DNA from 3 places in the Vibrio owensii genome. Region 3 is predicted to be linked to each of the others. Evidence: predicted binding sites of a transcription regulator. Region 3 holds the regulator's gene; each other region holds the start of a gene.
What was found. Region 3 encodes PurR, which represses purine synthesis genes. Its sites were predicted from a motif close to TNANGNAAACGTTTNCNTNA; they were not measured.
Positions count from the first base shown of each region.

Region 1: the regulator PurR is predicted to act here: its motif matches at 1,249-1,268, upstream of A9237_RS20720 (formate--tetrahydrofolate ligase).
Region 2: the regulator PurR is predicted to act here: its motif matches at 1,481-1,500, upstream of A9237_RS07450 (uracil-xanthine permease family protein).

Region 1 is NZ_CP019960.1:930,466-932,746, reverse strand. Features, by position in the region: gene A9237_RS20725 (inosine/guanosine kinase) at 1-1,065, shown strand, start outside; gene A9237_RS20720 (formate--tetrahydrofolate ligase) at 1,335-2,281, shown strand, end outside.
Region 2 is NZ_CP019959.1:1,657,999-1,660,279, reverse strand. Features, by position in the region: gene A9237_RS07450 (uracil-xanthine permease family protein) at 1-1,308, opposite strand, end outside; gene A9237_RS07445 (S9 family peptidase) at 1,561-2,281, opposite strand, start outside.
Region 3 is NZ_CP019959.1:731,443-733,723, forward strand. Features, by position in the region: gene purR (HTH-type transcriptional repressor PurR) at 424-1,428, shown strand; cyclic di-GMP riboswitch class I at 1,714-1,803, shown strand; gene A9237_RS03180 (TfoX/Sxy family DNA transformation protein) at 1,920-2,281, shown strand, end outside.

The DNA of each region.
Region 1 (2,281 bases), on a different replicon from region 3:
GTAGAGCAAGGTCTGATTACTCACCAATACCCAGGTGACACTATCGGGAACACACTTCATAACTACTCCGTGCTTGCGGACAGCAAATCAGTGCTACTCGGCGTTATGTCAAAGAACATTCAAGTTGGTTCTTTCGCTTACCGTTACCTGTGCCGTACCTCTTCTCGTATGAACCTAAACCACCTACAAACCGTAGATGGTCCAATTGGTCGTTGTTACACGTTGATCACTCACGATGGCGAACGTACTTTCGCGATCAACGAAGGTCACATGAACAAACTCTCTCCTGAGAGCATTCCAGAAGAAGTATTTACCAAAGCATCTGCTCTGGTTGTTTCTTCTTACCTAATGCGTGGTAAAGAAGAAGATCAAATGCCTCAAGCAGTTCAACGTGCGATTGAGTTTGCTAAGAAGCACGAGGTCCCTGTAGTACTGACGCTTGGTACTAAGTATGTGATCGAAGGCAACGCTGAATGGTGGCAAGAGTACATTCGCGAGAACGTATCTGTTGTTGCAATGAATGAAGAAGAAGGCGCAGCACTGACTGGCGAAGGCGATCCACTTGCAGCAGCGAATAAAGCACTGGAGTGGGTAGATCTAGTTCTTTGTACTGCAGGTCCTGACGGTCTTTACATGGCGGGTTACACTGATGAGGAAGTGAAACGCGAAACGACGCACGATATTCTTGAAGGCTCTATTGAAGAGTTCAACAAGTTTGAGTTTAGCCGTGCAATGCGTAAAGACGATTGCCAAAACCCAATGAAAGTGTACTCACACATTGGCCCTTACCTTGGTGGTCCACTTGAGATCAAGAACACCAACGGTGCAGGTGATGCAGCATTGTCAGCGCTTCTGCACGACATGGCGGCGAACTCGTTCCACCATAAAGAAGTGCCAAACTCTGAAAAACACGAAGTACGCTGCCTAACTTACTCTTCTCTATCTCAGATTTGTAAGTACGCAAACCGTGTGAGCTACGAGGTGTTAATTCAGCACTCTCCTCGCCTATCACGAGCACTACCAGAGCGTGAAGATAGCCTAGAAGAAACCTATTGGGATCGCTAAGAACCAAGTACTTAGAGCAATAAATATGCGAAGGTCACCATTTGGCGGCCTTTTTGTTTTGATCTAGCGCAGTAATTAGTGTTTTTTGTTATGATGTAGCGCAGTAATTAGTGTTTTTTGTTATGATGTAGCACGCTAAGGCGCACGAACTGCTTTACACCTCGTTTTTTACCAGTATTATTCCCGCGCAAACGTTTGCGCAACTCTTGCTAAGTCTTTTGCTTGCTTGATGTTGAACGCCACGTGTTAGCCATTTTTTTGGAGTATCCATGCAGTCTGATATTGAAATTTGCCGAAACACACCGTTGTCTTCTATCGCTACCGTCGCTGCCAATGCCGGTCTTTTACCACAAGAGTTCGATACACACGGAAAACACAAAGCTAAAGTTCATCCCCAATGTCTTGATCGCTTAAACGCAAATCAAGACGGCAAGTTGGTGTTGGTTACTGCAATTACACCTACCCCTCTGGGTGAAGGTAAAACCGTAACCACAATCGGCCTTTCTCAAGGTTTATCTAAGATAAACCAATCTGTTATGGCGTGTATCCGTCAACCATCAATGGGGCCAGTCTTTGGTGTCAAAGGTGGCGCTGCAGGTGGTGGTTACTCCCAAGTTGCACCAATGGATGAGTTAAACCTACATCTCACTGGTGATATTCATGCGGTAACAGCGGCACATAACTTGGCTTCAGCCGCATTAGATGCTCGCCTTTATCATGAACAACGTGAAGGCTACGAAGCCTTCGAAACACGTACTGGCTTAAAAGCGCTAAAAATCAACGTCGAACGAATCACTTGGAAGCGCGTGATGGACCATAACGACCGTGCACTACGCATGGTTAAGATTGGTCTCAATGAAGAAGGCAAAACTATCAACGGCTTTGAACGTGAAGAAGGTTTTGATATCTCTGCCGCTTCTGAGCTAATGGCGATACTCGCTTTAGCTAAAGACTTAAAAGATTTGCGTCAACGCATTGGCCGTATCGTCGTGGCTTACAACTTAGACGGCCTTCCAGTGACAACTGAAGACTTACAAGTTGCCGGAGCAATGGCGGTTACACTAAAAGAGACGATTGCACCAACTTTGATGCAAACACTAGAAGGTGTGCCAACCCTGATCCACGCGGGTCCATTTGCGAACATCGCTCACGGTAACTCTTCTATCATCGCAGACCAAATTGCATTGAAACTCTCTAGTTACGTTGTCACTGAGGC
Region 2 (2,281 bases), 930 kb from region 3:
GATGCCGCCTGCCGCCACGCCTGTTGAGAAAATACTCTTAATGAACTCAGGCATAAATTGCAGAATTTCAGGTTTTTGTGCAATGCCCAAACCCATTGAGAACGACAGCGCCATAATTAGGATTGCGCGGCGATCGAGGTCGACACGAGAGATGATGCGTACGCCCGCTGCGGCAATGGTACCGAACATCACGATAGTCGCGCCGCCCAGAACTGGCTCAGGAATCAGCTGAACAAAGCTTGCCACACCTGGGAAAAGACCCAGAATCACCAACATGCCTGAAATGAAGTAACCCACGTAACGGCTTGCTACACCAGTGAGCATGATGATGCCGTTGTTTTGGCTAAAGGTAGAGTTCGGGAAGCTGTTGAATACTGCTGCAATCGCTGAGTTCAGACCGTCAGCTAATACGCCGCCTTTGATGCGCTTCATGTAAACCGGACCTTTCACTGGCTCACCGGAAACCTCAGACGTTGCGGTGATGTCACCAATTGCTTCTAGTGCCGTAATGAAGAAAATCAGAACCAGTGGAATAAACAGCGACCAGTCGAAGCTTAAGCCGTATTGCATTGGGATCGGCAGTGCGATGAGGTCAGTTTCGCCCAGTGTTGAGGTATCGACCATGCCCATGAAGTACGCCATGACATAGCCAACTAGCATTGCAATCACGATAGAAGCTACGCGTAGGTAAGGGTTCTTTGAACGGTTAAGAATTACGATCAAGCCAAGTACTGTGCCAGCTAGAGCTAACTTGTCTAGGCTACCGAAAGAGCCATCGCTCATTGCCGCGTAGCCACCGCCCATTGACACCAAACCTACTTGGATAAGTGTCAGACCGATAAGCGTCACGACAATGCCAGATACTAATGGCGTGATGATGCGGCGTGCGTGTTCTAGGACGCGAGATAGCAGGATTTCAGCAAAAGACGCCACCAAGATAGTACCGAAAATCGCTGCCATCATGGTGCTAAGATCAGCGCCGCCTGCCTTAAGAGAAAGACCCGCACCAATGATTGGACCTAAGAAGTTAAAGCTGGTGCCTTGCACTGAAAGCAAACCAGAGCCGATAGGGCCAAAGGTACGAATTTGAATAAAGGAAGACACGCCAGATGCAAACAGTGACATGCTGATGATGGTGTTGGTTTGGTCAGCAGGCACACCCAAAGACTGACAAATGATCAGAGAAGGGGTAATAACGGCTACGAACATCGCCAATAAGTGCTGAAGTGCAGCAAAAATGGTCTGAGGTAGTGGTGGACGATCGTTTAACTGATAGACCAGTTCCGAAGTTCGGTTTGAAGTTGTCATGTTTGTCTCGCTAGTCGCAATAATTCTTGCCCCATAGCTCGCTGAATGGGAGTGCTGGGTGGAGTTGACGTTATGACCTGTGATTGCTGTTAATCAGTGTCAACTCAGGTTGGTTTGATGTGACAAGGTGCACACCATAAATTTTGAGCGCGATTATAGAGGGATTTATTCAAAAAGCAAACGTTTGCTTTGGGCTGGAAAGAAAAGGCGATAACGGAATGGTTATCGCCTTTGAGGTTTTACTTTGGGAGGTTAGTTTTTTAAGTGCTTATCGAAGAAGCCCAACACATGAGCGTAATATTTAGCTCGGTGTTCATCTTTGTAAAAGCCATGTCCTTCATCGTCTAACACAAAAGATTCGTATGGATAGTTGAGCTTGTCGAGTGCTTTAGCCATTGCCTCATAATGTTCAATCGGCGCACGTTGATCTTTTCCCCCATGTACGAGAAGAATAGAAGCTTTTAACTTGTCTGCATTATGAGTTGGAGACATGGCTTTCCAGACTTTAGGGTCGGTTCCCAGTACTTCTTTCAAAAAGCTTAATCCCATGCGGCTATCGGGCACATCACCTTCGGTGAACATCAACTCAAGGTCATAAACACCGGCACTGCCCACGGCGCACTGAAACAACTCAGGTGCAAGGGTGGCTGATTGCAATGCACTGTATCCACCAAAGCTTCCGCCAGAAATACAGATGCGTTCTTTATCTGCGATGCCTTCTGCGACAATGTGTTTGGTGGCGTCGATGATGTCATATTGAATGTTCGTTCCCCATTTACGATAGCCAGCCTCTTCAAACTGCTTACCGAAACCACCACTGCCACGGAAGTTTACTTGCATAACAGCATAACCATTGTTCGCGAGAAACTGATTCTCCTCGGTAAAACGCCACCAATCTCGTGGACCATGAGGACCGCCATGCGGATTGACGATCAGAGGGAGGTTTTTTGCTTCAGTATTTGGTGGCAATGTC
Region 3 (2,281 bases):
CTGCTATTTAGGCTCCCTATTTTATTCGTTTAGTTTTAATCTGGCTTAAAGAAACCCAACCAATTTAGCCGTGAAAATGTGACCTCAAGGGCACAAAACAACCGCTGAAAATATTGCCAGCCTGCCCACATCAGTCTAAAATGTGAGCGCAAACGATTAAATATGATTTATATGTAAACCGCTGAAATATAGCGGTTTTTGTGTTTTCTTAACATGATTGCTGACTAATTCCTCACTTATAAAAGAAGGGAATATGAGTCTCAGCAACAAATGTTGCTACAAATCTTTTTATACCGATTCGGAACAACCACTGCCAAATATCTCAGCAATGCCCTTTCTTGCAGTTGCTCGGTTTGTGCAAGACCCTAAGCGTATGGTTGTCTTCACTCACGGTATTCAGTAGCTCGATACAGGACATCATTTATGGCCACTATTAAAGACGTTGCTCGCTTAGCCGGCGTTTCTACCACAACGGTTTCGCACGTAATTAACAAAACTCGCTTTGTTGCAGAAGCAACCCAAGAAAAAGTAATGAAAGCGGTTGATGAACTAAATTACGCGCCAAGCGCCGTTGCTCGTAGCTTGAAGTGCAACTCTACTCGTACTATCGGTATGTTAGTTACTCAATCAACCAACCTATTCTTCTCTGAAGTCATCGATGGTGTTGAGAGTTACTGTTACCGTCAAGGTTACACTCTAATTCTTTGTAACACGGGCGGTATCTACGAGAAGCAACGTGACTACATCCGCATGCTAGCTGAGAAACGCGTAGATGGCATCCTAGTAATGTGTTCTGACTTGACGGAAGAGCTAAAAGAGATGCTAGACCGCCATTCTGACATTCCAAAAGTTGTGATGGACTGGGGCCCTGAGAGCTCACAGGCAGATAAGATCATCGATAACTCGGAAGAAGGCGGCTACATCGCGACGAAATACCTGATCGATAACGGTCACACTGACATCGCATGTTTGAGCGGTCATTTTGAAAAAGCGGCGTGCCAAGAGCGTATCGCTGGTTACCGCCGAGCGATGGCGGAAGCAAACCTAACGGTTAACGAAGATTGGGTTCTTGAAGGTAACTTTGAGTGTGATACTGCTGTACTGGCGGCAGATAACATCACTGCAATGGAAAAACGCCCAACGGCTGTCTTCTGCTTTAACGACACAATGGCGCTAGGCTTAATGAGCCGCTTGCAGCAAAACGGTATCAAAGTACCGGATGATGTATCCGTGATCGGTTACGACAACATTGAGCTTGCAGAATACTTTTCTCCACCGCTAACGACTATCCACCAACCAAAACGTCGTGTGGGTAAAAACGCATTTGAGATCCTTTTGGAGCGCATCAAAGACAAAGAACACGAGAAACGTGTGTTCGAGATGCAACCAGAGATCGTTGTTCGCAACACGGTTAAGAAACTAAACTAACCTCATCTGCGAACTCATTTTACAAAGCGCTCTTATGGGCGCTTTTTTAATGCCTAAAAATAACTTTCCCTTAATATTTCAGTTCAAGAATACAACCTTAAACTTCGATAAGTTGCTGTTTTAATTAAGGTGTAGTCCATTTCCTACATCAAGCTTTTGTATGACAAGTAGATGCTCAGCAATATGAAACAAAACACATCAATTTAACGCTATTAACTGAACCAAGATCACACTTTTATATTTGAAACGTGATGTTAATTCAATATACGAAGTATTCTCAAAGAGTCACGCACAGGGCAAACCATTCGAAAGGGTGGGACGCAAAGCCTCCGGCCTGAACCATCTTATTAGATGGAAGGTAGCGGGGTTACCGATGGCAAATATGCATTAAGTGAGTTTACCCTTTAATGACATTGTGTCTGCATGCATTTGCTAATCTCTCGGACCTGATTTTTGGTGGCGTAATATTAATTACACCGAGATAACACATCATGGATAAACCGATACTCAAAGACTCAATGAAGCTGTTTGAGGCACTTGGTAATATCAAGTCGCGCTCAATGTTTGGCGGCTTTGGGCTCTTCGCCGATGAAACGATGTTTGCACTAGTTGTGAACAATCAACTTCATATACGAGCTGACCAACAAACTTCATCTGACTTCGAGACTCAAGGATTAAAACCGTACGTCTACAAGAAACGTGGTTTCCCAGTTGTTACGAAATACTACGCTATTTCTGATGATCTATGGGATTCGACCGATCGCTTGATTGAAGTTGCAAAGCAATCTCTAGAGACTGCTAAGCAAGAGAAAAAACAGCAAGCGAGCACCAAACCTAACCGATTGAAAGACCT